DNA from 2 places in the Collinsella sp. TF07-1 genome. Region 1 is predicted to be linked to the other one. Evidence: predicted binding sites of a transcription regulator. Region 1 holds the regulator's gene; the other holds the start of a gene.
What was found. Region 1 encodes NrdR, which represses ribonucleotide reductase genes. Its sites were predicted from a motif close to AAACACNATATATNGTGTTT; they were not measured.

Region 1 (15,178 bases):
ACAAAACCGGCGGTCTGAGCCTGCTTCAGGTTTTGACGGGTGTCGATGATCTGAGCGATATGCTCAACCGTCTGTTCTACTACGGCAAAGTTTCCGATAAGCAAGCCCAGACCATTCAAGAGGTCAAGGAGCTTAAGCAGCAGCTCACCGATAAGCAGGCCGAGCAGGAGAAGAACGTCGCCACCACGCAAAAGAAGGTCGACGAGCTTAACGCCCAGCAGGCTGAAGCCCAGAACGTCGTAAACTCCCTGGATTCGCAGCTGCAGGCCGAGCTTGCCGCAGAGGCCGAGGCCAACGCCGCGCTGCAGGCCGGCATCAACGCCAGTACTGCCGAGAAGGCCACGGTGAGCAACGAGACTGCCGGTACGACCGTGAACACCAACAACGGTGGTCAGACCAGCAATAACAACAACCAGGGCGGCAACACTCCGGCTCCTACGCCGACACCTGCTCCGACGCCGCAGCCCTCCACGCCCGCTCCGGCTCCGACGCCTTCTGCTCCGAGCCAGTCCGTCGATGGTGGTTCTGTTGTCTCGCGTGCATACAGTAAGCTTGGTTGCGCTTATTCCTGGGGCGGAATTGGCCCGAACAGCTTCGACTGCTCTGGTTTTGTTAGCTATTGTCTCACTGGTCGCTATTGCCGCCTGGGCACCACGGGTACCTTTATGGGCTGGACGCGTGTGTCCGATCCGCAGCCCGGTGACGTTGTGGTCAACTCGTACCACACCGGCATTTACATCGGTGGTGGTCAGATGATTCATGCTTCCGACTACAACACGGGTGTTATCATCAGCTCCGTTGCCGCCGGCATGAACAACAACTATATCTTCGTGCGTTACTAAGTCATCTTACACAGCGTGTGAATGTGGACCTCGTGGCTTTAAGTCGCGAGGTCCATTCTTTTTTTCTCTAATCTTGTACGGCTATCTAGTATTCAAAACTAGATAGCCGTACATTCAGTTTGCAAGATGGCTATAATTGTTGAGGAACAATTAGAAAGGACCCTCTATGAGCTGGGCACTTATCTCCGATTCAAGCTGCAACCTCCGCGATTGGCAACCGACCGCGCCCCATACCACCTTTGCATTTGCGCCCCTCAAAATTCGAGTGGGGGAGCGTGAATTCATCGATGACCTTTCGCTCGATGTTCATGAGCTCAACTGCGCTGTTCAGGCGGAGACGAACGCTTCTTCGAGCGCTTGTCCCAGCGTAGGGGAGTGGGCCGAGCTCTTCAAATTGGCAGACAAGACCATCTGCATGCCAATCTCTGAGGGCGTGTCGGGCAGCTACAACGCAGCAGCCACGGCTCGCGATATGGTTCTTGCCGAGGAACCGGACCGCAATATTCATCTTGTCAATTCGCGCGCAGCTGGCGGCAAAATGGACCTCATTTTCTTGCTGTTCGACCGCTATCTTGCAAGCAATCCGGATGTCTCATTCGAGGACGCTTGCGCATACTTCGATAGCCTTGAGCAGAACAGCAAAATCCTCTTCAGCTTGTGCAATTACGAAAACCTGGCCAAAGCCGGACGTATCCCTAAGGCAGCCGGCGTCATTGCCAACAAGCTCAATATCCGCATTTTGGGCACGGCGAGTGAGGCCGGTAAAATCGAACTCGTCGGTCACACGCGTGGCGAAAAGAAGATGCTCAACAAGATCATCGACACCATGGAAGCTGAGGGCTTTACGGGCGGTGAGGTCATCATCGATCACGTTGAGAACGAAGCTGGAGCCCAGGCGCTTACTGACCGCATAGTCGAGCATTGGCCCGGCTCCAAGACCATCATCATGCCCTGCAACGGCCTGGATTCCTATTACGCCGAGATGCACGGCCTCATCATCGGCTACGGCATGGGCGTAGCTTCGGGCAAATAACGTCCAACCAAGCAAAAATACGGGCGGGACAAAGCGACAGATGGCTCTTTGTCCCGCCCGTTTTATACTTCGGCTAGCTATTAAACCCATTGAACTTGAGGTAGCTCATCAGATACGCCTTCGAAACAAAGGACGAAACTGCGCTGCGCACGAGCAGCGACTCACGCGTAACCTGATGCGCCGTATCGGGAACCGGCGTCTGCTCGACGGAAAATGCCGCTCGAATCGATGCCTCGAGCTGATCAACCACATAGTCGAAGGCCGTCGGGGCATCGTAGCTCAATCGCTGAATGTTAAAGAGTGCCTGCACCGCAGCAATAGGTAACACCTGCTTAAAGAGGCAGATAGCGATCAGGCGGGCAATCTGCTCGCGGCCATATTGCTTTTTGACCGGAGCAGGCACCAGGCCGACCTTCACGTAGTTATTGATCATCGATGGCGTAATGACAGGGTGCTCAACGCAAATGGACAGCGGCTCCATCCACAGCGCAACATACTCAATAACCTGGTCGCGATAGAGCGTCACATTGGGCAACTGGTCATAGCGCGGCAGACTCAACGTATTGAGTTTACGCACGATTTCGGACTGAATAAATGCATCGGGCAGCACCGTGGGTTGAATATCCTCAGGCTTAATACTGACCGACGAATCGGACATCGGAATAACGTGTTTAACGTGGTTCATAAAGGTCCTCCGTTCATTTTCTATATTGTATTCTAGGTTATCTAGTTTTGCATACCACATAGCCAGCAAGTAAAAGTGGTTGGACAACACATTGATGCATCGTCCAACCACTATGTTTAAAGATAGCAACCTTACATAAGATATATTATCGTACTTATCCACGGAGATACGCGTATGCGCTCGTTGCCGCTATGGCTCCATCAGAAACGGCGGTCACAACCTGGCGTAAGCGCTTGGAACGGATGTCGCCAGCGGCAAATAGACCAGGTGTACGGGTGGCCATCGAATCGTCGGTGACAATGCCGCCGTCGGGAGCCAGGTCGACTAGATGCTCAACAAGCTCGGTATGTGGCTGCGTCCCCGTAAAGACAAAGATGCCAAACGAGCCGGGCTCAAATGACTCGGCATGAGTTTCCCCAGATGCATTGTCCTTAAAGGTAATCGTCGTTGGCATGGCTTCGCCCGATAGCTCCACAATACTAGTTTGGTACCTAACTGTAATATTGTCCTTTGCGAGTACTTTCTGAACAACACCATCGGGCGCACGGAACTGGTCGCGGCGCAGCACGATGGTCACGCTGCTGGCAATGTCGGACAGGAACAGCGCCTCTTCGCATGCCGAATTGCCACCACCGATTACAAAAACCTGCTTGCCGCGGAAAAACATGCCGTCACATGTTGCGCAATATGAAACGCCACGACCGCGATACGTATCCTCGCCTGCGAAACCTGCCGGACGCGGCGTGGCACCCATGCAAGCGATAACGCTCGAGGCCAGCGTATCGCCCATATCGTGATGCACCGTAAACAACGCTGCATCGGCATCGTAATCGATACCCGTAACCATGCTCCATGTAACCTGTGCTCCCAGGCCCTCTGCATGCTGCTGAAAACGCTCGCCAAGTTCGGCGCCACTCAGGAGCGGGAAACCCGGATAGTTCTCGACCTCATTGGTTGTGGCGATCTGCCCTCCCGACATGCCCTGCTCAATCACGGTCGTCGTCAGGTTGGCACGCGCAGCATAAATGGCGGCAGCATAGCCCGCGGGGCCGCCACCGATAATCGCAACATCGATCGGCTTATCGGTAGTCATGAAGCGTCCTTTCGTCGAAACGTTGTCGTTCTTTGCGCTCGTACCCAAATTTACGTGAACGTGACACTCATGCACTACAATGATAAATCCGTATTACAAAGCTGAAGGGGAGTTATCGATGGACCAGGCGCAGACGAGTGACGACGCTCCCCTGCTCACGCACAGCACTCCCCAATCGGAGCAAACCACGCTCCTGGCTCAGCAAAAACCTCTCGTGACCATCGTGCACGCCTCCGTTGGCTCGGGCCACAAGGCCGCCGCAAATGCGATAGCGCAGGCATTCGACCTCATCCGCGGCACCAATGGCATCCCCGAGGATATTGAGATTGAAGTGCTCGATATCCTTGATTTTGGACGTATTAAATTCGACGGCAATAAGACCGCGGCTTCTTTTACGGGAGCCACGCGCCCCATTTACGACCTGACCTGGCGATATACGCTTACGGGACATCTTCTCTGGGGTGGCGGAACGGCATGGTCGCGAATTATGTTCCCCGCCTTCAACGAATATATTCGTAGCCGCAGGCCCATAGCCGTGGTTGCAACGCACATCACAGCAGCCAATGTTGCCGTGGGCGCCCGCGTAATTACGGGTATCGATTATCCGGTCATCTGCGTACCGACCGACTACGAAGTCGAGGGATGGTGGCCCCACAAGGATACCGATTTATTCTGTGTTGCCAACGAATTTATGGCCGAAACGCTGCGTCCGCGCAAGGTGCTCGAGACAAAGATTCGCATTACCGGCATTCCTATTCGCGCCGGATTCGACACGGATTACGATCGCGAGGAAGAGCTAGCTAAGTTCAACCTCCCCACCGAGAAGACCGTCGTGCTGGTAATGGCCGGTGCCAGCTTGCCTCAACCGTACGTTCGCTTTCGCGCGGAGATGGACCGCACCCTCCCCTTCCTACGCAGCTTCGAAGACATGCACTTTGTCTTTTTGCCGGGCAAAGACACCGAATATGCCACCCGCCTCAAAACGCTCTTCGACGCCATGAAGCTCGAAAACGTCACGGTTCTGGACTATGTCGATGATATGGCAGCGCTTATGCACGGCTGCGACCTGGCAATTCTCAAATCGGGCGGACTCACCGTCACCGAATGCCTGTGCGCACACCTGCCGATGATCCTGCTGGGCAAGTCCTATGGCCAGGAAAAGGCCAACACCACCATGCTCACCGGCATGGGCGCCAGCATGCATGTCACCACCGCACGAGAGCTCATCGTGACGTTGCGTCATCTCCACGATCATCCTGAGTCGCTCAAGGCACTGCTCATCAACGGCGAAGTACTACGCCGCCCCCACGCAGCCGAAGACATAGCCATCGCAACCATGGAGCTCGTAGGCAAACCCCAAAAGCGCAAAAGAGCCTTCTGCCGCTTCTACTGGGGCGGAAAACCCGCGCATATCCGCTAGCGTCTTTATGTCCGCTTACCTGCGGGAGGCCCCTATATATCATCCCATGCTCAAACATTCTCGCTTCGCTGCGAAACTGCGCGTGGGACGATATATAGGGGCCTCCCGCAGGTAAGCTGCGTTTACGTACTAGCAGCTATACCAGATTCCCCTCCAGTAGAATCTGCAAAGGGGAACCAGAAAATATAAATACAGTAAGTCGATGCGACAAAGGAGGCGACCCTTCATCGCATCGACTTACCAGAAAAGTAAATATTGTTTCAAGCGAGTAGCCGCCCGCCCGGGGCTTACCTATATCGTTCCACGCGCAGTTTCGCAGCGAGCGAAGCGACGCGAGAATGTTTGAGCATGGAATGATATAGGTAAGCCCCGGGCGGGAGGGATACGAGCACCCTAGGCGATGCCGCTGGAGCCGAAGCCTCCGTTGCCTCGGTCGGTTTCGTCTAGTTCTTCTACCTCTATGAGGTTGACCGTGGGGACTTCTTGGATGACGAGTTGGGCTATACGGTCGCCTTTGTTGATTTGGATGCTGTTCGTGGGGTCTAGGTTAATGAGGATGACCTTGAGTTCTCCTCGGTAGTGGGCGTCGATGAGGCCCGGCGTATTGACTATAGACAGGCCCTGCTTGATGGCCAAGCCGCTGCGGGGCTGGACGAAGCCGGCGTAGCCATCGGGCAGGGCGATGGCCAGCCCCGTAGAGACCAGACGGCGTTCGAAGGGCTTCAGGACGCAGTCCTCGTTGGAGCGCAAATCCAAGCCGGCATCAGTGGGATGGGCGTATTTGGGAAGCTCAACGGTGGGATCGAGACGCTTTATGTTGACGGTAATGTTGGACATGGAATCACCTTAGCTTGTCGAGCTCTTGCAGAAACTCATCGACGTCTTTGAAATCGCGGTAGACCGAGGCAAAGCGGATGTACGCCACCTTGTCAATCTTGGCCAAGCGCTTGAGCACCATGTCACCCAACTCATGGGACGTGACGGCCGTCAGCGTGCGAGAGCGCAACTCGACCTCGATGTCGTCGATAATCTCATTGAGCTTCTTAGTGTCGATATCGCGCTTGATGGTGGCTCGCATCAAGCCGACGAGCAGCTTATTGCGATCAAACCGCTGCTTGGTTCCGTCTGACTTAATGACCTCGATTGGGTCTTCGCATCGCTCGAACGTTGTAAAGCGGTAGTTACACGAGCAACATTCGCGACGGCGCTTAATGGTGTTATTTGACTCCTGCATACGGGAATCAACGACGCGGGTATGTGCCTTGCCGCATTTGGGACAGCGCATGGTACCTCCTCTTAAACGATAACAAGGGTACCATGCGCAGCGCGATAATGATTACGAACGAGCAGGAACCTTAAGATGCGCACCGGCGGCGAGCGAACCATGCTCCAGATGATTGACGTTACGGATCATGTCGGAAGTCTCTTGCGTGGAAAGGCCTTCGATTGGATATTCCTCGGCAAGCGACCAAAGAGAATCGCCAGTCTGAACGCGAATGGTCTCGTAAGTAATGTTGGAAACGGACTCGGCATACGCGGCGTGACGAGCGCTAAAGACCGAAGTAGCGAGGACAAAGAAGAGCGTAAGCGCAACGGCGACGGCGACAATCGTCGGAACCTTCAGGGCAACGCGGGCCGGCGCGACTACAGCCTGCTGATTGCGAGCAGGCTTTACGGTCAAAGGTTGAATGCCGGAGCGGCCACCCTGAACAACCGTAAAAGTGGGTTCTGCAGGCGTCTCGAGCTTAAGGGCGAGGTTTCCCTGGACCATATTCGTTGCGTTCATCATGTTCTCCTCTCGCGTGTTTTGCTGAGAACAGTTTTATCAAGCCGCGCGGACAAAAATGTCTAGCGCGAGAACGAATGTTCGGTTATTATTATCTTCGAACAGTTGTTCCTGTCAAGCAAAATTCGAACATTTGTTTGACATGGGTAGAGAGGATGCCCTGATGGCTCGCAAAATTACCAAGCGTCAGCAGCAAATTTACGACTTCATCAAGGAATATCAGCAGGAGAAGGGTTATCCGCCCAGCGTGCGCGAGATGGCTTCTGCCGTGGGCCTTTCCTCCCCCAGCACCGTGCACGCCCATCTCTCTGCCCTGGAGGCGCGCGGGCTACTCAAGCGCGATGCCACCAAACCGCGCGCCCTGGAACTCTTTAACGAGGATGGTTCCTCTGTCTCAATTTCTAAATCTGACGAGCCCACCGCACCTCGCGGAACGGTCTCGCTACCGCTCGTTGGTCGCGTCGCGGCTGGGATTCCCATTCTGGCCGAGCAGAATATCGAAGACACGTTTACTATCCCGACCGAAATCGCCACTGATCAGGGTTCCTTTATCCTTGAGGTGCATGGGAGCTCAATGATCAATGTCGGCATCTTCAATGGCGATTACATCATCGTCCGTGAACAAAAGAGTGCCATGAACGGCGAAATTGTCGTGGCCATGATTGATGGTTCGGCGACCGTCAAGACGTTCTACAAGGAGCAGGGGCGTGTGCGCTTGCAGCCCGAGAACGACACCATGGAACCTATCTATGCAACGAATCCCGTTATCCTGGGCAAAGTCGTCGGCTTGATGCGCCGGTTCTCGTAATGCAAAAACGCATAACCATCTTTGATACCGTCCGCGGGTTTACGATGATTTCTATGGCAGGTTTTCACGCTTGCTATGATCTCGCCTACCTGTACGGCTGGGATATGCCTTGGTTTACCCAGACTGTCTTTCAAGACGTCTGGCGCGCCAGCATCAGCTGGGTATTTTTGTTTATCGCGGGTTGGATGTGCACTCTTTCGCGCAACAATATCAAACGTGCCGCCAAATACGCCTTAGCAGCACTCGTTGTCTGGTTGGCAACAACACTTGTCTCATTCGACGATTCGGTTAATTTTGGCATCATCTACTGCATGGCCGCATGCACCGGCATCGTGGCGTTGACCGATCCCGTCCTTAAGAAGATAACGGCGAGATGGGGCATGCCCCTATGCCTTGCGTTGTTCGCCCTCACCTGGAGCATCCCCAAAACGATCTACCCTGTCCCCTACCTGGCGTGGCTAGGATTTCCGAGCCCTGGGTTTGTCTCAGGTGATTACTACCCCATCATCCCGTTTATCTTTATGTATCTTGCAGGATACTTCGCCGCACACATAGCGAAGAGTATCGATAAGACCGTCCCTAGCTGGGCCTACGCCAACCCCCTGCCGGCGCTCGCCAGCCTTGGACGTCACGCTCTCCCCTTTTATCTGCTGCATCAGCCCATCATTCTGGGCATTTTGGAGATCGTCTACTCGGTGCGATAACGCTCGAGCCGCGGTGCAATACGAGCCGGCAGTTTCGCCACAATGCGAACGCCGTCCTCGAGATATTCCTCATGCAGAAGGGTTCCCTGCTCATGCACCAGCGTGATGAGAGCGCCCTCACGATACGGGATATCAGCGGAGAGCAACACATCGGTGGCAGCTGCCTCGCGAGCAATCTGGTCGACGAGATCGTTGAGCCCCTCGCCCGTTTGGGCCGAGAACAGAACGGCCTCCGGATAGCGACGACGGAAACTCAATCGATCGACGCTATCGATAAGATCGATTTTATTGAATACGGTAAGCGTTAAACGCTCTCCGGCGCCGATCTCATCAAGCACGCGGTCGACAGCCTCCAGCTGCCGCTCATAGTCCTCGTCAGACGTATCTACGACTTTGAGAATAAGATCGGCACCCAAAACCTCGGACAGCGTCGATTTAAAGGCATCGACCAGACCATGGGGCAGCTTTTGAATAAAGCCGACGGTATCGGTAATCGTCATGCCGCGACCGCCGGGCAGACGATACGAACGCGTCGTAGGGTCGAGCGTAGCAAACAGCTTGTCCTGCGAAAGTACCGTAGAGCCGGTCAGACGATTGAGTAACGTCGATTTACCGGCATTGGTATAACCGGCTAACGCGACGCGAAACGCCGGGGACTCAATGCGACTCTTGGATTGAACATCGCGACGCTGTTCAACCTGCTTGAGCTCACGACGAAGCGCAGCGATCTTATTACGAATAAGGCGACGGTCGACCTCGAGCTGACTTTCGCCCTGACCAAAACGTGAGCCGATGCCGCCGCGCGTCTGCTCCTTGGCGAGATGGCTCCACATGCCACGCAGGCGAGGCAACAAATATTGAAGCTGTGCCAGCTGTACCTGCAGGCGTCCCTCACGCGTCTGAGCATGCAGGCCAAAGATATCCAGGATCAGTGCTGTACGATCGATAATCTTTACCGGCTCGCCCACAGCTTTCTCCAAATAGGATTGCTGCGAGGGCGTCAGGTCGTCGTCAAAAATAACGACATCGGCATCCATGCGATGCACCAGGCCGCACAGCTCTTCTACCTTGCCGGAACCGATAAACGATTTAGGATACGACTTTACCAAACGCTGCGACAAGCGTGCCACGCACTGAGCACCAGCTGTGTGGGCAAGACGCTCCAGCTCATCAAGCGAGCGATCGAGCGGCCATGCATTGTCGCGCCACTCAACACCAACTAAAATGGCACGCTCGGGCTCGGGTGCCGTGGGAACAAGGGGGAAACGGGCCATTAGGCAGCCTCAATACGATGCAGGATATCCTCAACGACCTCATCGATCGTACATTCATCCATATCAAACCACACGATACGGTCATCGCGCTTAAACCACGAAAGCTGACGCTTGGCATAACGACGCGAACGCATCTTAATGAGTTCGCGAGCCTCATCCATGCTCATCACGCCATTGAAAGCATCAATGATCTCTTTATAGCCAATTGCCTGCATCGACGTCAGGGCATCTCCCAGCCCCTGGCCCATAAGACCGCGGACCTCATCGACAAGACCCTGCTCAAACATCAGATCGACGCGCTGGTTAATGCGCTCGTAGAGCACCTCGCGATTACGCGTCAGACCAAACCATAGGGCATGATAATGCTCGTGCGGAACACTAAACTGCGACTTTTGCTGCGCATAGGAGACGCCATCATCATGCATCTCGAGCGCACGAATCACACGGCGCACGTTATGGGGATGAATAACAGCAGCCGATTCTGGATCGCGCTCGGCAAGCAAGGCATGCAGTTCTTCCTCGCCAATACGCTCGGCAAGCTCCTGATAGCCCGCACGACGATCGTCCTCAAGTTCACCCGAGGGAAAGTCCATCTCATCGAGGGCGGCCTTGAGATACAGCCCCGTACCTCCGCAAAAAACCGGCAGGCAACCCGAACCAAGGAGACGTTCAACATGCGCGCGAGCGTCGGCCTGATAAAGCGCAGCAGAATATGCCACACCCGGCTCTACAATGTCAACGAGACGCAGCGGCGCCGTGCACTCATCGGGCGCCATCTTTGCGGTACCGATGTCCATGCCGCGATAGATTTGCATCGCATCGCACGACAGCACTTCGGACGAAAGACGAGCTGCCAAACGGTCGGCAACATCACTCTTACCAACCGCCGTCGGACCGACGATCGCAACGGCGGAAAGACCTGCCCCGGGAGCAACCATTAGCGCGGCTCGCCCACAACGGAGCCGGACAAATACCAGGTCTTGGCAATGTAAACGTCAACATCAACGATCTTGCCAACAAGCTGATCGATACTGTACCCCTCGGGGATAGGCGCATGCACGGTCTGATTCTTGGGACTCTTGCCCAGCAGGACCGCGTCGTTCTTTTTACTCGTTCCCTCAATGAGCGCCGGAACCACAGTATGAAGCTCACCCTGGTTATACTCGTGTGCCGTGGTCTCGATAACCTTAACCAGGCGGTTGAAACGCTCAAGAATAACCTCATGCGGCGTAGGATCGTCAATCTCGGCGGCCGGGGTACCGGCACGCTTGGAATAGATGAAGGTATAGGCCTGAGCATAGCGGACCGTCTCAGCAAGCGAGAGCGTCTGCTCAAAGTCTTCTTCAGTCTCGCCCGGGAAGCCAACGATAATGTCGGTCGAGAGCGCGATATCGGGCATGCGGTTGCGAATGCGATCGACCAGGCCCAGATAGTCCTCGCGTGTATAACGGCGATTCATCTCTTTGAGGATCCGCGTCGAACCTGACTGGACGGCCAGGTGAAGCTGCGGCATAACGGCAGGCGTCTCGGCCATGGCGTCGATGGTCTCGGGCAGCAGATCCTTGGGATGCGAAGACGTAAAGAAGATGCGCTCCACGCCCGTATCGCCCACGGCACGCAGCAAATCGGCAAAACGCGGCTTGCCAAACAGATCGCGACCATATGAGTTAACGTTTTGGCCCAACAGCGTAATCTCACGCACGCCCTGGCGTACCAAACCGGTCACCTCGTCGACAATCTCCTCGAAGGGGCGGCTCTTTTCGCGACCACGCACGTACGGCACGATGCAATAGGTGCAAAAATTATTGCAGCCTGTCATGATGGGCACCCAGGCGTGATACTGGGTCTCGCGATGCCACGGCATGCTCATGGCATCCGTATCCTCATGCTCATTGGTACGGATATGACGCTTGCCATCAAGGAACGCCTCGGCAATGAGCTCGGCCACATGTGCAATGGAATGCGTGCCAAAGATGACATTGACGTTATCGACGTTAGTGAGCAGGCCCTCGCCATCGCGCTGCGCGATGCAACCGCCAACGGCAACCACGCGCTTGCCCGAAGGCGAAGGCGGCAGGCTTTTGCAGGAATTACACTGACCGTACAGGCGAGTATCGGCGGCCTCGCGCACGCAGCACGTCATGAAGACAACGATATCGGCATGCGCGGGATCGAGCGCCATAAGGCAGCCATACGAATCAAGCAGACCGCTCACACGCTCGGAGTCGTGCTGATTCATCTGGCAGCCAAAGGTGCGGATAAAGTAGGTTTTACCGGCAAGAATATCGCGTACGGAACGCTGGTCCATGTGCATAAGTCCTAACGATGGGGAGCGAAACAAGGCAAGCAGAAGCTATGCCACAGGCTTAACATCATCCATGACGACGTTATCCATAGCAGCTCGATTGATCTGGTGAACGTAGATAGAAAGGCGGATGGCCGTGCGCGACTCCCCGTTAATGAGGATGTCGGAGAACACGGGCGCGCAGGAAATATCAAAACCGGTTGGAATCAAAAAACCGCGCGCGATAGCAACGGCCTTAATAGCCTGGTTGACGGCACCGGCGCCGACACACTGGATGTTGACGGGTACACCATCCTTGACCATGCCGGCGATGGCGCCGGCAACGGACGCGGGCGATGATTTGCTTGATACCTTCAGGCAATCCATGAAGAAACTCCTGCATTTAAAAGTACGTTTTAACTGCAATAACTGTATCGTACCGAGTGGACTCGGTAAAGGCACTATTCCTCTTTGGCAAGATCAAAGGTCACGGTGATTCGATCACGCGAAACACGAATCTTTGGGTCGCCGCAAAGGTTGAGATAGTACCGGGTGGCAAGGTCATTAAAGTCGCGTTCCACAGCGCGCGAAAACTGTGCCATGTCATCCTTGGCAATACGTAGCCCGCGACGATCCTTCGCGAGATCGACAGGAGCCGGCGCATGCGAGGACGAATCACGCTCGCGCAGCAGACGCGCGGTCACACCGCGAACGGGCTTAATCTGCCCTGCCAAAATGCGATGGGCCGTGCGCTCGGACATCTCAAGACCCAAACCCGAACAAATACGGATAAAGTCCTCGGCATCAGAAGCAAGGCCTAAACGATCGACAACCGGAAGCTCGCTCTCGTCATCAATGAACAGGAGACGAGACGTATCGAGCCGACTTGACGCTTGAGCATAAAGGGTCGCGGCAATCTCAGACGGAGAACCGAGATAGACATCGCAACCACGCAACTCCTCGAGCGCAAACTCACAAGCAGCGCGAATAATATTATGTGGACCGCGAGCGCAGACATAACGTCCGTCCTCATCCTTGACGGCCTGGGGCCAGCTGGACTGATCGGCACGCTCACTGAGGCGGTCGGCCGCAACGCTCACCTTGAAGGCTGAACCAAGATCGACGCCGGACGTGACCACACGGGCCTCGTCGGTGTTCTGCTTAATCGAAAACAATGCCATGCCACGACCGTGAACGCCCCAACGGTCCATCTTCATGCTCTCGAGCTTGGAGGTAACGCGGGCATCAAAGATTCGCTCTTGCATATCCTGCGGAACGCCAGAACCGTTATCCAGAAAGACAAGCGTGCGGACGCCATCTTCCTTGGTCGTGGCGAGATAGACCTTGTCGGCGCCGGCATCGCGAGCATTACGGAGCATTTCGATGACGATGTCCTCGACATGCTGAATGTCGTGCTTAGCCTGGCGCCGCTCGGCCTCCGAAACGCGGAGGCGGACATACCCCTCGCCAAGGTTCTCCTCGACGCGAAGGTTGCCCTCCCCCGACATCGACGCGATAAATGAGATGAGCTCGTTCGCGTCGCTCATGTTATTTAGCGATATCGACAGCGCGGCTCTCGCGAATCACGACGACGCGCACCTGACCGGGATACTCCATCTCTTCCTCGATCTGATGGGCGATATCGTGAGCCAGGACCGTGGACTGGGCATCGGAGATCTTGTCCGGCTGGACCATGACGTGGACCTCGCGACCGGCCTGCATGGCATAGGTACGTTCGACGCCGTCATGGGAGTTGGCGATCTCCTCGAGCTTCTCAAGACGCTTGATGTAGTTCTCGGCAGACTCGCGACGGGCACCGGGGCGAGAGGCAGAGACAGCATCGGCGGCCTGCACCAGGACATCGAGCACCGTGTTGGGGTCGACATCGGCATGGTGAGCCTCAATAGCGTGGACGATAACGGGCTTCTCGCCATAACGGCGGGCAAGCTCGGCGCCGATGACGGCATGCGGGCCCTCGACGTCGTGGTCGATTGCCTTGCCCAGGTCATGAAGCAGGCCGGCGCGCTTGGCGGTCACAACGTCCAGGCCAAGCTCGGAAGCCATCACGCCGCACAGATCAGAGACCTCGAGGGAATGCTGAAGCACGTTCTGACCAAACGAGGTACGGTAGCGCAGGGCACCAAGGGTCTTGACGATCTCGGGGTGCAGATCGTGGATGCCGGTATCGAAGGCAGCCTGCTCGCCAGCCTCGCGCACGCGCTGCTGAACCAGGTCGGCGGCCTTGTGATACATCTCCTCGATACGGGCAGGGTGAATGCGGCCGTCGGCGATGAGGTTCTCGAGGGCGACACGGGCGGTCTCACGACGGACCGGGTCGAAGCTCGAAAGAACGACGGTCTCGGGCGTGTCGTCGATCACGAGGTTGACGCCGGAAACCTGCTCGAAGGTCCGGATGTTGCGACCCTCGCGACCGATGATACGGCCCTTGAGGTCATCAGAGGGAATGTGCACGGAGGTAACGGTGACCTCGGCAGTGTGATCGGCAGCGCAGCGCTGAATCGCCAGAGACAGAATCTCCTGGGCGGTCTTGTGGCACTCGGCGCGAACCTGCTGCTCGGACTCGCGAATGATCGTGGCGGCCTCGTGGGTGACCTCGCCGCGAACCTTATCGAGGAGCTCCTTGTGGGCGTCCTCGCGGGTAAGGTCGGCGATACGCTCGAGCTCGGAGGTCTGCTTTGCGCAGAGCTCCTCGAGCTCACGGGAGCGCTTCTCGACCTGACCGGCCTGGCTGGACAGCTGATGCTCGCGCTTGTCGAGAGCGTCGTTGCGGCGATCGAGGGATTCCTCGCGCTGCATCACGCGGTTCTCGAGCGTACGAATCTCGTTCTTACGCTGCTTGTCCTCGGCCTCAGCGGCCTGCTTGTTCTTGATGATCTCCTCTTTAGCCTCGAGCAGAGCCTCTTTTTTGAGGGTCTCGGCCTGACGCTCAGCATCACCGATCAGGGACTCAGCCTGTGCGTGTGCCGACTGGATTTTTTCGTCGGCCTCGTGAAGACTACCCTGCTTGGCGGTGCGCATGTAGGCAATGGCGGCGATGGCACCCAAAACGATGCCAACGAGCGCTGCGATGATAGGCATGCTCACTCCTTTTTATGGATTCGTTACACAACAAAGCGAACCGTCCTTACGAACGGCTCGCGACATTTGAGTAATATGGGCGCAGCTTATGCGGGTCGGATACAGGTAAACATATAAACAAACTCATCACAGATGAGCACATATCACAAA
Region 2 (15,178 bases), on a different contig from region 1:
TCAGGCCTATGGCGATCGCGTTGTGGTTGAGGTGCTTGATCGAGGTGCCGGCTATTCTATCGATGAAACGAGCGAGCCGGTTGCATCTGAGGAACGCGGCCGTGGTATCAAGCTTATGCGTATGCTCGTCGATAACGTGGAGGTTGCTCGTCGTACGGACGGCGCCGGCACGCGCGTGCAGATGGTGAAGCTGTTTAGCGGAGCGCTGGAATCGTGTGCCTAGCCAATCGCTTTAGCGCGTTTAGCTACTAAGAACATGCGGCAGACAAGTTTTTTGAAAAAAGTACTTGCGTCTTTTGGACAACTCGCGTAAATTAATAACCCGCAAGCGGACATGGCTCAGTTGGTAGAGCACAACCTTGCCAAGGTTGGGGTCGCGGGTTCGAGCCCCGTTGTCCGCTCCATTGCATTTCCGGACCGTTTAGGCGGTCCTTTTCCGGCGAAGTGGCCAAGTGGTAAGGCAGAGGCCTGCAAAGCCTTTACCCCCGGTTCGAATCCGGGCTTCGCCTCCAGGCAACATCCGGGCGCTCCGGCGCCCGTTTTGTTTTACATATGCGGACATGGCTCAGTTGGTAGAGCACAACCTTGCCAAGGTTGGGGTCGCGGGTTCGAGCCCCGTTGTCCGCTCCAAGCACAACAGCCCGGCTACTACGGTAGCCGGGCTTTTTTGTATCAATCGCATGGGTTCGAACCTGAGAGGGAGCGAGCGTTTTGGGGCGTGGCCGTGGCGCTGTTTGCCGCGAATGTTCGCTTTGGGCGTATCATCGTGGGCATCTCGCAAAACCTCGTTGCAAGGGAGACTCGTCCCATGGCTACAGAAAAGTCTTCTTCGCGCTCATGGATGTCCGACGCCGCGATCTATCAGATCTACCCGCGCTCGTTTAAGGATTCGACTGGTTCGGGTCTGGGCGATATCGCGGGCATTACCCAGCAGATGGACTATCTTGAGCAGCTGGGTATCGAGGCCATCTGGCTGAGCCCGTTTTACCCATCGCCTCTTGTCGATGGTGGCTATGATGTGGCGGACTACTGCGATGTCGACCCACGTCTCGGCTCGCTTGACGACTTCGATGACATGATCGCTGCGGCTCATGCGCGCGGCATCAAGGTCATCGTCGACATCGTGCCTAACCATTCATCCAACCAGCACCCCTGGTTCAAAGCCGCTCTTGCCGCCGGCCCCGGATCGCCCGAGCGCGCCCGTTATATCTTCCGCGATGGTCGCGGCGAGCACGGCGAGCTGCCTCCCACCAATTGGAATGCCAACTTTGGCGGCCCCGCCTGGACGCGTGTTGCGGACGGTCAGTGGTATCTGCACATGTTTACGCCCGAGCAGCCGGACTTTGACTGGTCATGCCCCGAGGTTCACACGTTCTTTTGCGACGTCCTGACATTTTGGAGCGATCGAGGCGTCGATGGCTTTCGCATTGATGTGGCGCACGGTCTTGCCAAGGATCTCGACCGCGATGACCTCGACCGGTGGCATCTCGCCGAGGGCGATGACATGGTTGACGACGGCACTCATCCGCTGTGGGACCGCAACGAGGTCCACGAGATCTATCGCGAGTGGCGCCGCGTGTTCGACCGCTATAATCCGCCGCGCAGCGCCGTTGCCGAGGCGTGGGTGCTGCCCGAGCGCCAGTATCTCTACGCGCGTCCCAACGAGCTTGGCCAGACATTCAACTTTGAGTTCGCCAAGGCCACTTGGACCTATGATGACATGCGCGCTGCAATCGAGGAGGGCTTGAAGGCAGCCATCGAATCCGATTCCGCCTCGACCTGGGTACTCTCCAACCACGACGTGCCGCGCGTGGCGACGCGCTATGCCCTGCCGCAGATCAAGGCGACGCGCTACCACCAGATTGCGCTCGACTGGCTCTTACGCGACGGGTCGTCTTATTACGAGGACCGTGAACTCGGCGAGCGCCGCGCGCGGGCGGCCCTTTTGCTTGAACTGGCGCTTCCGGGCTCGGCATACGTGTATCAGGGTGAGGAGCTCGGTCTTTTTGAGGTGGCTGACATTCCGTGGGCTGCACTCGAAGATCCTACTGCGACCAATACGCACGGACCGAAGCGCGAGAAGGGGCGCGACGGCTGTCGTGTGCCCCTGCCATGGGTAGCGGCGGACGATCCCGCGCAGGGCGGATCGTTTGGGTTTTCGCCTGCGGACGCCGATGCGGCGCCCCATCTGCCGCAGCCTGCATGGTTTTCCGATTACGCTGCCGATAGGGAAGAAGCGGATCCGACATCGATGCTTGCGCTCTATCGCGACGCCCTCTGGCTGCGGCGCAAGCTGCGCGGGTGCGCCAACGATCTTGCGTGGCTCGATCTTGACGGGCGCACCGGCCTTGCGGATGGTGCCGAGGGCGCTGAGGGTGGCGTCATCGCCTATCGCCGCGACAACGGCTGGGCGTGTGTGACGAACTTCGGCGCAGCACCCGTGGAGCTGCCGGCGGGTAGGGTCCTGCTCACCTCATCACCGCTTGTAGACGGTGGGCTCGCGCAGGACAGCTCTGCCTGGATCATGCTCGGTGAGATGTAAGGGCCTCTTGCGGCGAGCTTGCGTTTGCCTACACCTTCCGTGGTGGCTGATGTCTTCGCGAGGTTCGCGAGGGTATCGCAAAACTTTTCAAAAAAGTTCTTGCATAGGATGCGGGCATCACGTAAGATTAATCCTCGTAAGCGGACATGGCTCAGTTGGTAGAGCACAACCTTGCCAAGGTTGGGGTCGCGGGTTCGAGCCCCGTTGTCCGCTCCATTTGGGCGTTTAGCTCAGGGGGAGAGCGCTTCCCTGACACGGAAGAGGTCAGAAGTTCAAATCTTCTAACGCCCACCAAATGTTCGCAGCCCAGAGGCTTAGCCTCTGGGCTGTTTTGTTTTGCCACCAAGCACGCCGCCAAATAAGCCGCCAAATATTGATCCAAGGTCTGTACGCGATGGTCTTCGCATCCCGTGGGGACGCCGACAGATTGCATGTGTTCTGGTCCATCGTGACCGCAACATGTTGGTCAAGCATAATCTTTTGGATTCTTTTGGCGTGAGCGGCTTGGTTTTGGTAGGATTTGTCAGCGGCTTGACTAAGGGGGTTTTATAACTGCCATGCAGGTAGCCGTGTTGGTAACGTTTTACCGACTTGTCCAATGCCCCTCATTTTTAATGCGTCTGCAAAATGACCAATTGCTTTGACCTGCTGAAACACTATATGTTGTGTTTGACCTAAAAAAAGAATACAGGATATAGATGCGTCTTTGTCGTATGATAGATGGCGGACAGAGAACGAAGACCTTAATCGTCCCATTTGGACACGCCTTTGAGCCGCTTGATCGGCCGCGAGGATTGTCCGCATGAGGACCTATGGTTTATCGAGAACACAGATTGCGCGACGGCGCCGCAAGACAGGGGCAAGCCCTGCCGGGCATCGTTTGGCTCTGAAGCGCAATGAGGCTACGACCCGAAAGAGGCAAGAGGATGAAGATCATCAAGCGCAGCGGCACCGAGGTTGTCTTTGACATCGATAAGATCGTCAATGCCATCCGCGCCGCAAACTTGGAGGTCGAGGAGAGCTCTCGTCTAACCGACCGTCAGGTGGTTTATGCGGCACAAAACGTTGCCGAGGCATGTGAGAATGCCGGACACACCGTTTCGGTCGAGGAGATCCAGGATTTGGTCGAGGACGAGATCATGCGTCTCGACTGCTACGAGGTTGCCCGCCACTACATCATCTATCGCTATGTTCAGAGCCTGAAGCGCCAGAAGAACACGACCGACGACAAGATTCTGTCGCTGATCGAGTGCAACAACGAAGAGGTCAAGCAAGAGAACTCCAACAAGAACCCGACCGTCAATTCCGTTCAGCGTGACTACATGGCCGGCGAGATCTCCAAGGACCTGACTCAGCGTGTGCTGCTGCCCCAAGAGATCGTGGATGCCCATAATGAGGGCCTGATTCATTTCCACGATTCGGATTACTTTGCCCAGCACATGCACAACTGCGATCTGGTGAACCTGGAGGACATGCTCCAGAACGGCACTGTTATCTCGGGTACGCTGATTGAGAAGCCGCACAGCTTCTCGACCGCCTGCAACATCGCGACGCAGATCATCGCCCAGGTTGCTTCCTCCCAGTACGGTGGCCAGTCGATTTCGCTGACCCATCTTGCCCCGTTCGTCGAGGTGAGCCGTCAAAAGATTCGCGGCGAGGTCGCCCGCGAGCTCGAGGAGCTCGGCGTTTCCGCATCTCCCGAAAAGGCCCGCGAGGTCGTTGAGGACCGTCTGCGTGACGAGATTCGTCGCGGCGTCCAGACGATCCAGTATCAGGTCGTGACGCTTATGACCACGAACGGCCAGGCGCCGTTCGTGACGGTCTTTATGTATCTTAACGAGGCTCGTACGCCTCAGGAGAAGCACGACCTTGCCATGATCGTGGAGGAGACGCTTCGCCAGCGCTACGAGGGCGTTAAGAACGAGGCCGGCGTGTGGATTACCCCGGCATTCCCCAAGCTCATCTATGTACTCGAGGACGATAACGTTCACGAGAATTCCCCGTACTTCTACCTGACCCAGCTGGCCGCTAAGTGCACCGCCAAGCGCATGGTGCCCGACTACATCTCCGAGAAGAAGATGCGCGAGCTCAAGCTGTCGAAGGGCGAGACCGCGGGCAACGGCGACTGCTATACCTGCATGGGCTGCCGCAGCTTCCTGACGCCTGACCGTTCCGGTAACGGATTTAACAACGTGGCCAACGCGCTGAACTATGATCCGAACAAGCCCAAGTACTATGGTCGCTTTAACCAGGGCGTCGTGACCATCAACCTGCCTGATGTCGCACTGAGCTCGCATCAGGATATGGACAAGTTCTGGAAGATCTTCGATGAGCGCCTTGAGCTGTGCCACCGTGCCCTGCTGTGCCGTCATGAGCGCCTGATGGGTACGCTTTCGGATGCCGCACCGATTCTTTGGCAGTACGGTGCCCTCGCTCGTCTGAAGAAGGGCGAGACAATCGACAAGCTGCTCGTGGGCGGATACTCCACCATCAGCCTGGGCTATGCCGGCCTGTATGAGTGCGTCAAGTACATGACGGGCCACAGCCACACCGAGAAGGAGGGCACGCCCTTTGCCATGGCCGTCATGCAGCGCATGAACGACAAGTGCGCGGAGTGGAAGGCCGAAAGCGATATTGACTTCTCGCTGTACGGTACCCCGCTTGAGTCGACGACCTACAAGTTCGCCAAGTGCCTGCAGCGTCGTTTTGGCATCATCCCGGGCGTGACGGACAAGGGCTACATCACCAACAGCTACCACGTCCACGTGTCCGAGGAGATCGACGCATTCGACAAGCTCAAGTTCGAGGGTATGTTCCAGCAACTTTCGCCGGGCGGTGCCATCTCCTACGTCGAGGTTCCCAACATGCAGGACAACCTCAAGGCTGTCATTCGCGTGATGCAGTACATCTACGACAACATCATGTACGCCGAGCTCAACACCAAGAGCGACTACTGCCAGGTGTGCGGCTACGATGGCGAGATCCGCATTGTCGAGGACGATGGCAAGCTGGTGTGGGAGTGCCCCAACTGCGGCAACCGCGACCAGGAGAAGATGAATGTCGCCCGTCGCACGTGCGGCTACATCGGTACCCAGTTCTGGAACCAGGGCCGAACCGAGGAGATCCGCGACCGCGTTCTGCATCTCTAATAGTCATCCCAGGCCGCCCCGTAGCGAGGCCCCGGACCTTTACTCGCTATTTCGGACAGTCCTGGCTCACGACGGAGGTGCCACTGGCGCCTCCTGTTCGTGCGGAACTCATATCGAGCAAAGGTCCGGGGCCTCGCTATGGGGCGGCCAAGTTGATGTAGCTGAGATGCAGCATGTGGTCTGCTCACTCCTCGAAGTTCTTAGCGGAAATGAGTCGACCTGCAACAACGGTTTGCTTGGAACGACGGTTGAGCTGCAACAGAGTTTTTATTGGACCTCGAACCCTATGCTCGATGTTCGCTTCGTTCATTGAGTGTCGCTCGCGAGGGGTCTGGAGTATATCGTCCCGCCCGCAGTTTCGCAGGCCGCAGGCCGAGAATGTTTGAGGACGGGATGATATGCTCCAGACCCCCAGGAAGGTTACTTATGAACTACGCGAACATTAAGTATTTCGACATTGCCGATGGGGAAGGTGTTCGTACTTCTCTGTTTGTGAGCGGGTGCCGTCGTGGGTGCAAGAATTGCTTTAACTCTGTTGCGTGGGACTTTGCTGCGGGCGAGCCCTTTGATCGTGCCGTCGAGGACAAGATTATCGAGAGCCTCGATCATCCCTTTATTGACGGCCTGACGATTCTGGGTGGGGAGCCCATGGAACCCGAGAACCAGGCGGGGCTCGTTGAGTTTGTCGAGCGTGTTCGTGCCGCTTATCCTGCGGGGTCAGGAAAGACCATTTGGTGTTTTACCGGCGACGTGCTCGAGGAGCTTATGCCGGGTGGTCGTCACCATACTGAGGTGACGGACCGTATCCTTGCCTGCCTCGACATGTTGGTGGATGGCCCGTTTGTTCAGGATCTTTATGATATCTCGTTGCGCTTTAGGGGCTCGAGTAACCAGCGTGTGATCGATATGAACGCTACGCGCGACCGCGCTGTGCGTGAGGGCGTTGCGCTTTGCGACGCTGTGCAGCTTTGGCGGGACGATCCAGTCTATTCGACCCATACTATGTAGCTTGTGGTCGATGCCGGAGGGCGTGGTACCATAGCGCGAACGTGAAATCGGAAAAGTGAGGCCCAGATGGTCGATCAGGAAAAAGTCGAGGCCGCCATTAAGCTGTTGCTTGAGGGCATAGGCGAGGACCCAACTCGTGAGGGCCTGCTGGAGACCCCGGCGCGCGTTGCCCGTATGTATGGTGAGATCGCCGGCGGCATGGACCAGAGTGCCGAGGAGCACCTGTCCAAAACCTTTGCCGTCGCTTCGAACGATTTGGTTATCGAGCGCGACATTACGTTCTACTCGCTGTGCGAACATCATCTGCTGCCGTTTTATGGCAAGGCCGCCATTGGTTATATCCCTAACGGTCGGGTGGCTGGGCTTTCCAAGCTCGCCCGCACGGTTGAGGTTTATGCCCGCCGTCTTCAGCTGCAGGAGCAACTGTGCACACAGGTTGCCGATGCCCTCATGGATTATCTCGCTCCCCAGGGAGCGATTGTGTTGATGGAGGCCGAGCATATGTGCATGACGATGCGTGGCGTGCAAAAGCCCGGCACCAAGACCGTGACGCTTGCTCGCCGCGGCGTCTTTGAGACCGATCCCGCGCTCGAGGAGCGTTTCTTTAGGATGCTGGGCCGCTAACCATGAGAGTCGTCAACGACTTTACATCGAAGACCGATGAGGGGACGTCGCGTCGCGGCTTTATGGCTTCGGGCCTGGCCCCCTTTGGTGCCATGCCTCGCATTGATTACATTTGTGCCAACGGACTGTTCCGGCGGCACCTGGGCAACATTGCACAGTTGGAATCGGGGCGCATCTTCTGCCGCCACGGTATTGACCATCTGCTCGATGTCGCTCGCATTATGTGGATCAAGAATCTCGAGGAACAGCTCGAATTTGACCGCGAGGTCATCTACGCCACGGCACTTCTTCACGATATCGGCAAAGATGAACAGTATGAATCGGGTATATCCCATGATGTTGCAAGCGAACGCGTCGCTGATGCGATTCTCGGCGGCATGCCCGATGACGTGGCGTTTGAGCCGGCCGATGCCGCAGCCATTAAGACGGCCATTCTGGGCCATCGAAAGCTGCGCGTGAACAGCCAACCGCTCGAGCGTCTGCTCTATGCAGCCGACAAAGCGTCGCGCGCCTGCTTTGCATGCCCCGCGCGCAATGCTTGCAACTGGAGCGATGATAAAAAGAACCTGTCGATTCGCGTGTAGTTAGTTTGCGCGGTCGGGGTTCTAAACGAAGGAGACGATCGCGTTGAGTAACAAAAAACTGCCCGAGAATGCAACCAAGACTGAAGGTACTGAGCTCGCCCGCCGTGGAAGGGGCGAAATATCCACCGCAACGGCGGTGCCTCACGTGAGCTATGACGATCTGCGCCATGCCGATCGTATTGTTATTGACGGCCTTGAGGTTTTTGCCAACCATGGCGTGTATCCCGAGGAGAACGCGCTGGGTCAGAAGTTCATCGTTTCTCTGGTGCTCTATGCCGACCTGCGCGCGGCGGGGGAGCACGATAACCTGGACGCCTCGATTGACTACGGCTCGGTGTGCCACGATGTCGATGGCTATCTGCGCGAGCACACGTTTAAGCTCATCGAGGCGGCAGCCGAGGGGACAGCCCAGATGCTGCTGCGCCGTTATCCCTCGCTGCTTGGTGTGCGCATAAAGCTCGATAAGCCGTGGGCTCCTGTTGGCCTGCCCCTGGCAAGCTGCGGCGTCGAGATCGAGCGCGTGCGCTAGTCGACGCTAGAGCTTGTTGAGGGGTGGCTGCTTGAGCCGCTGCGACAGAGCTCTATTGTTAGGGCAGTACGTGTCGAGCAGGGCGTGAAACCGCTGATTGTGGCTTGGCTCGAGCAAGTGGACGAGCTCGTGGGCGACAACCATGTCGAGGCATTCGATGGGATAGGCGGCGAGCTCGCGCGCGATGCGAATGGCGCCGGTTTTGGGTGTGCAGGAGCCCCAACGCGTTTTCATGCTGCGCACGGAGACGCGGGCCACGGTGACGTCCATTGCGATTTCGTACGCGTGCACGATGTCGCGTAGCGCTGCGGTGACCTCGGTCGTATAAAGCTGGTCGATGTGGGCTTGGAGCTCGTCGGACGTTAGGCCGTCGAGGATTGCGCGCCGCTTAGCCTGTGGGCTTTCGTCCGATTCGTCGGTACCCATAAAACTTGCGAAGGTGGCCAGCTTGGGTCGCGGTGCGGGCGATGCAAAGTTGTGATCGAGTGCGTCCTGTACCGTGATGGGCTTGCCCCAAAGTGCAATGATGGACGAGGGACTGAGCGGCTCTCGCGCCGTCGCCTGACGTTGCTCGCGCCGGGCAAGTCGGCTGATAATCCAGGCGCTGTTGCGCTTCACAAACGCTTCGATACGCTCGCGGCTGGCGCCGAGCGGTGCGCTAGTGTGGACCTCACCGCTCGATGTGACGCGTAGGTTGAAGTTCTTGACGCGCTTTTTGGTAACGACGACGGGGATGGGCATCCCATCCGGTCGGGGTACGGAAATCGTGAATTGCTGCGTCAAAAGCGGTCCTTCAGATTGGGGACGGGCCGGCATGTCGCCCGTTCGGCATGCCGGCCCGTTCAAGGGATGTGAAATTAATAACGCTCAAAGAAGGCAAGCGCGTTGTCGCTGCAGAGCTTCTGCATCACGGTCTTGCCAAAGTGCTTGGAGAGCATGTTCTGGAATTCGGGCATCTTGCTGGCATCGGAGAGGAAGGCGGGTACCTTGGCGCCGTCCCAGTCGCCGCCGAGTGCGATGACATCTTCGCCACCCAGGTCGAGCCAGTGCTCGATATGTGCCGCCAGCTGGTCGAAGGTGACGTCTGCGGCGGTTTTGTCGGTTGCGTCGTTGGAAAGGAACTCGCTGCAGTAGTTGAGGCCGACGATGCCGCCCATGTCGCGAATGGTGCGGAACTGGTCGTCGGTAAGGTTGCGCTTGACACCGCAAACCGCACGGGAGTTGGAGTGGCTGGCGACGAAGGGGCGCGTGGCGTGGGCGACAACCTCGTCAAAGCACTCATCGTTGAGGTGGGAGACGTCGAGCACCATACCGGCGTGCTCCATCTGCGTAAGCGCCTCGATGCCGGCGGCGGTGAGGCCGGCGTGGGTGTCGTGGCCACTCGCGAGCGGTCCCTGCGCATTCCAGCTGAGTGACGACATAAGCACGCCCAAGCTCTTGAGCACCTCGATCAGCGCGGGGTCCTCGGCAAAGAACGTGGCGTTTTCGATGGTGTGGATGCAGGCGACCTTGCCGTCTTTGAGCGCAGGGCGAATGTCAGCGGCGCTGCGTACGTTGACCATGCGGTCGTGGTTGAGCATTGCCTGGCCGCTCATGTGCGCCATGATCTGCGCCTGGAAGCGCGCGGCGTGAGCGGTGGGAATCTCGTCGGGGACAAACGTGGCGAAGCACTGTGCCCACGGCGTGTTGCCGATCTTTGCGAGCGAGATGGCGCAGGCGTTGCCCTCGATGAGGTCGAAATCTTGCGGATGCGTTTCGTCGCCGGGGAAATAACCATCGGTGCCGGCGGTAAAGCGCAGGTCGAGATCGAGCGTGGCCCAGCCGATGCGGTCGGCGGTGTCGCAGTGTAGGTCAAATACGGGATATGCCATGGTTCCTCCGGTTGCAGCGTTTCTTTGCAAACTGTCTTTGAATTGTATGACTAGGGTATAGTTAGCGCCATATGTTCATGGCGGCCCGCGTTGTGCGCCGCCCTTATCACGGAGGTTTCCATGTCCAACCAGGGCAAGAAGGTCAAGACTCATTATCGCGGCACGCTCGACGACGGCACGCAGTTCGATAGCTCCTACGATCGCGGCGAGCCGCTGGAGTTCACCTGCGGCGCCGGTCAGATGATCAAGGGCTTCGATGCCGCTGTTGTCGACATGCAGGTGGGCGAGAAGAAGACCGTACACATCCCGGCCGCCGATGCCTACGGCGAGCACAACCCCGAGATGGTCCTGACCTTCCCGGCCGAACAGGTTCCCAACATCGAGCAGATCGAGAAGGGCATGAAGCTCTTCCTGTCCACGCCGAGCGGTATGCCCGTTCCCGCCGTGGTCATCGACGTAACGCCCGAGGCCGTGACGCTCGACGCCAACCACGAGCTGGCCGGCAAGGACCTCAACTTTGATATCGAGCTCGTTGAGGTCGAGGGTTAGAGTATGCCTGAACGCTTGGTTTCGACGACATGCTTGGGAAATCTCAACGATCCGTCCTATGAACTCCTGCTTCGCCGGAAGTTAGGCGGCGTCTTTGAAATTGACGAGTTGCTGCTCGATTGGGACCAGGCTGATGTATGCGCGTTTGCGGGCGTGACGGAGCGGGGGCGCACGGTCGATGTTCGGTTGGATGCTGCCGACGGCGGTCGTCTTGCCGACGGCGACGTGCTCGCCATTGACCGTTCGGGCATGGTGCCCGTGGCGGTTGTCGTGCGCCTGCGCAGCGCCGAGGTTTATTTGGTCGAAGTTGACCGCATGGACCCGATTGCGCTCGCGCATGCGTGCTGGGAGATCGGCAATATGCACGCACCGCTTTTCCGAGGCGACTCGGACGAGCATACCGTGCGCATGTATACGCCGGTGCAGCCTGTTTTGGGCCGCATGCTCCGGGGCGTCGAGGGCGTTCGGCTCTCGACGGTTACCCGTGAACTCGATGCGGACCGGCGCTTTGCGTCGAGTGCGGCGGATGCCGTTGTGAGTATGGCTCCAGACTTTACGATCGTAAAGAAGGCGCGCGGCTAACGTGCGTATGAGTAAGACGGACTTTGAGAGGCAACTATTCAAAGCCCGTCTTTCTGTTGATGAGATGCTGTGGGGGAAAGCATATGGGTCTTGAGGGAATCAAGCTGATTGCATGCGATTTGGATGGCACGTTGCTGCATCCGGGGGAGCGCGAGCCGCGTTCCGAGGCCTTTGAGCTCATCGATGAGCTGCATCGTCGCGGTATCGTGTTTATGCCGGCGAGCGGCCGTCAATATGCGAGCTTGCGCTACCTGTTTGCCCCGGTGGCCGATGAGCTCGCCTACGTATGCGAAAACGGAGCCCTGGTGATGAGCGAGGGGCGTGCCGTTGTCAAGCGTTCCATGGAGCGTTGCCTTGCTATGGATATCGCGAATGCCGTGGTTGCGTATCCCCATGCCGACGTGACCCTTTCGTGTGAGGGGCGCCTCTACACCATGAGCGGCAACGACGCGTTTGTTGAACACCTGCGTTATGAGGTCCACTGCGATGTGGCGGTGGTCGACCGTCCCGAGGACATCGACGAGGACGTCATTAAGATTGCCTTCCAGACGCCCGAGGTGGATCAGCCGGCGGCCCTGGAGTATTTCGAGTGCCTCTTTAGCGACCGTGTCGACGTGATGACGTCGGGAACCGAATGGACGGACTTTATCGGTTTCGGTTCGGGCAAGGGCTCCGCGCTTGCCGATTACGGTCGTGCCCTGGGTATTTCGCCCGATGAGATGATGGCGTTTGGCGATAACGAAAACGACCGCGACATGCTCAACGTCGTAGGCCATCCTTATCTAATGGAGAGCTGCAATCCCTCTATGCGTGGCATCAACGACCGCGTCCGTTACGTGCGCACGGTCGAAGAGGAATTGCATCGCCTGCTTGCTGAGTAGATATTTGGGACATGCCTAGAAATCTATTTTTTGCTGCAAAGCGCGGAAAGGTGGATTTTAAGGCATGTCCCAAACATCTACCGGCAGTCGGGGCAGAGACCCTCGAAGATGGTGTAGTGCGACGTGACGTGCCAGCCGATTTGCTCGGACGCCTTGGCGTCGAGCTGGGCATCGAAGGGGAGCGGTACGTCGATGACGCGGCTGCATGAGGTGCAGATGATATGCGCATGCGGCTCGATCGTGCGATCGAAGCGGCTGCCGCCCGGCGTCTTGATGGAGAGGATTTCGCCGGCGTCGGCCAAGAGATTGAGATTGCGGTAGACCGTACCGCGGCTGATTTTGTCATCCTGCGCGCGCACGACGTTGTAGATTTCGTCGGCGGTGGGATGGTTATAGCTTTGGCGCACGGCGTCAAGAACCAGCTTTCGCTGCCTGGTATTCCTTCTTTGCACCGCCATGCGCCTCGCCTCTTTTCTATTAACGGTCGTAGGTAAATGATACCGTATTTAGCACACAATACTAATAATGAGGACTGAAACCGTCTTCATTGGCAAGTGGGGCTCGGGCCTGGGCGTCTACGAGGCGAAAACGCGTTCCCATGCGCTCGTAGGAGGCATGAAGCGCCTCAAGATGAGATAGGACGTTTGCCGGAGCTCCCTGTATCTCCATCTCGACTGAGCCGTCTTCCATATTACGCACCCAGCCGGTGAGGGAGCGTGCCTGCGCGAGGTTGGTGTTGGTAAAGCGAAAACCAACGCCTTGGACTTGCCCCGCCCAGCGCAGAAAATAGCGCAGGGGAGTGTCTTGAGTGGCCTCGTCGCTTGCGAGCACGGTAAGCCTGCGGCGCAGCTCGAGCTCGACGTTTGATGGTTTTTGAGGCTCTCGACTGCCTCCGGTGACGCTGGAGAAGAACGTATCGAAGAAGCCCATCGCTATGCCTGCTTGCCTGCGTCAGCCGGGAAGGTTATGCCGGCCTGCTGGCGCACGGCATCCATGATGCGCAGTGAGACGAGCGTGACATCGCGGTAGTGTCCGAGCTCGTGGCGTCCCGCCGGGGTCTCCCAAATCTCTTCCTTAACGTTATCGATGCCGCCGATGGCGGTGATAAAGTCTGTGAGTTCGTATTCCATAGTGTTGCTCGATTTGGGCAGGTCGAGCACGCGGCCGTTGTCTCCCTGTTCGCGCGGTGCCTCGGTCGCCGAGCCGCGTACGACGTCGCCGCGATAGTCGATGCGGACGTTGCGGGGCGTGGACAGATGGTCGATCTGGATAGTGCCACGCTCGCCTTCGATCTGCGAGGGCAGCAGGTCATTCGTAATTTTGGAGTGCGCGAGCTCGACGGAGATGCTGCCTCCGCCATAGCTGGCGAGGATGGAACCGCAGCCGTCGATGGGGCCGTGCGTGAGCTGTCGCGTGGTGGGGTCGAGTAGAGTAGTCATGCTCGTAAGGCCGGAGGGCATGCCGAAAATCTCGACCATGGGCTCGACGGCGTAGACGCCAATGTCCATGAGGGAACCCGATGCCATATTGCAGTCGAAGATATTGGTGGCGCGTCCCGCGAGAATCTCGTTGTAGCGCGAGGAATACTTGCCAAAGCGCAATGAGGCGCGGCGGATGGGGGCGATCTCGCCCAGGGCGTCCTCGATGGCGTGGAAGGCGGGATCGTGGAGGGGACGCATGGCCTCGAGGGCCACGACACCTGCTGCCTCGGCAGCGCGGAAGACTTCCAGCGCCTGCGCTTCGGTGGCGCAGAAGGGTTTCTCGACGATGACGTGCTTGCCACCGGCGATGCAGGCAAGAGCCTGCTCGTAGTGAAGTGCGTTAGGGCTGCCGATATAGACGGCGTCGACGTCGGCGGCTGCCGCAAGCTCATCGAGCGACGTAAAGTTTCGCTCGCCACCGCGCTCGGCGGTAAAGGCAGTACCGCGATTGGCGTCGCGTGAAAGCGTGCCCACAAACGCGGCTTGGTCGTTGGCGTTGACGACTTGGATAAAGTCGTCGGTGATCATGGATGTACCGATGGTCGCGATGCGCAGCATACGTCTCCCTTGCGTTGTTTGATCTACAGGATGAGTGTAGCGCGTGGGGATATAAAGCTGCGCGAAAACGCTATTACAGGTCGCTCTCGTTAAAGCCGGTGTCGATATCGAGGTTGCTGCCGTCGGCCGCCGTGGTGGCGAGCTCATCACAGCGCTCGTTGAGCTCGTGACCGGCGTGACCCTTAACCCAGATGAACTCAACCTTGTGCTTGCTTTTGGCGGTGAGTAGGCGCTCCCACAGGTCGCGGTTCTTGACGGGTTGCTTGTTGGCGGTTTTCCATCCGCGCTTTTTCCAGCCGTCGATCCAGTGCTTGTTAAAGGCGTTGACGACATACTGCGAATCGGAATGGACTTCGACCTCGCAAGGGCGGTTGAGCGCCTCGAGCGCCACGATGACCGCCATGAGTTCCATGCGGTTGTTGGTGGTCTTGGCGTAGCCGCGCGAAAGCTCGGAGGTGAAGGTCTTGCCGGCGGGGTTGGTGTATTTGAGCACGGCGCCGTAGCCGCCGCGTCCCGGATTTGATCGGGCCGAGCCGTCGGTATAGATGATGACCTTCACGGGCTTCCTTTCGTTGGGTACGTTTCGTGTGAGTGACCATTGTAGCGCCATGCCCGCCGGGGGCCAGCAATCTACGATTTCTACCCCGTCTTCGGACTGTTAGTTGGCATGGATGATGCGGTTGAGCTCGTCGAGGTATTGCTGCAAGAGGAGAGAGGGCTTGCGCTCGTCGTGCATGATGTAGCCAACGTGCATCGTTGGGGCGTCTGCTAGCGGGATCGATGCCATGCCCCATTGCATTTCATTGGAGAGGACACCGGT

Region 2: nrdD (anaerobic ribonucleoside-triphosphate reductase) is a predicted target of NrdR. The motif match lies at 3,194-3,213, and genes of this name have one in related genera.

Annotation. Positions count from the first base shown of each region.
Region 1 is NZ_QSRV01000004.1:109,252-124,429, reverse strand. Features, by position in the region: gene DXC67_RS02920 (NlpC/P60 family protein) at 1-842, shown strand, start outside; gene DXC67_RS02915 (DegV family protein) at 1,009-1,875, shown strand; gene DXC67_RS02910 (DUF1836 domain-containing protein) at 1,949-2,560, opposite strand; gene DXC67_RS02905 (NAD(P)/FAD-dependent oxidoreductase) at 2,715-3,653, opposite strand; gene DXC67_RS02900 (glycosyltransferase) at 3,772-5,073, shown strand; gene dut (dUTP diphosphatase) at 5,467-5,910, opposite strand; gene nrdR (transcriptional regulator NrdR) at 5,915-6,358, opposite strand; gene DXC67_RS02885 (LysM peptidoglycan-binding domain-containing protein) at 6,410-6,859, opposite strand; gene lexA (transcriptional repressor LexA) at 7,023-7,667, shown strand; gene DXC67_RS02875 (heparan-alpha-glucosaminide N-acetyltransferase) at 7,667-8,371, shown strand; gene hflX (GTPase HflX) at 8,356-9,645, opposite strand; gene miaA (tRNA (adenosine(37)-N6)-dimethylallyltransferase MiaA) at 9,645-10,583, opposite strand; gene miaB (tRNA (N6-isopentenyl adenosine(37)-C2)-methylthiotransferase MiaB) at 10,583-11,953, opposite strand; gene DXC67_RS02855 (stage V sporulation protein S) at 11,999-12,316, opposite strand; gene DXC67_RS02850 (ATP-binding protein) at 12,391-13,476, opposite strand; gene rny (ribonuclease Y) at 13,478-15,028, opposite strand.
Region 2 is NZ_QSRV01000007.1:3,240-18,417, forward strand. Features, by position in the region: gene DXC67_RS03980 (anti-sigma factor antagonist) at 1-223, shown strand, start outside; tRNA gene DXC67_RS03985 (tRNA-Gly) at 329-404, shown strand; tRNA gene DXC67_RS03990 (tRNA-Cys) at 439-512, shown strand; tRNA gene DXC67_RS03995 (tRNA-Gly) at 555-630, shown strand; gene DXC67_RS04000 (glycoside hydrolase family 13 protein) at 809-2,542, shown strand; tRNA gene DXC67_RS04005 (tRNA-Gly) at 2,683-2,758, shown strand; tRNA gene DXC67_RS04010 (tRNA-Val) at 2,762-2,836, shown strand; gene nrdD (anaerobic ribonucleoside-triphosphate reductase) at 3,469-5,691, shown strand; gene nrdG (anaerobic ribonucleoside-triphosphate reductase activating protein) at 6,118-6,699, shown strand; gene folE (GTP cyclohydrolase I FolE) at 6,766-7,323, shown strand; gene DXC67_RS04035 (HD domain-containing protein) at 7,326-7,907, shown strand; gene folB (dihydroneopterin aldolase) at 7,951-8,436, shown strand; gene DXC67_RS04045 (M48 family metallopeptidase) at 8,443-9,219, opposite strand; gene DXC67_RS04050 (dipeptidase) at 9,294-10,307, opposite strand; gene DXC67_RS04055 (peptidylprolyl isomerase) at 10,428-10,856, shown strand; gene DXC67_RS04060 (urease accessory protein UreE) at 10,860-11,438, shown strand; gene DXC67_RS04065 (HAD-IIB family hydrolase) at 11,522-12,319, shown strand; gene DXC67_RS04070 (Fur family transcriptional regulator) at 12,397-12,777, opposite strand; gene DXC67_RS04075 (acylphosphatase) at 12,839-13,249, opposite strand; gene DXC67_RS04080 (Gfo/Idh/MocA family protein) at 13,252-14,358, opposite strand; gene rnhA (ribonuclease HI) at 14,432-14,968, opposite strand; gene DXC67_RS04090 (LysR family transcriptional regulator) at 15,017-15,178, opposite strand, start outside.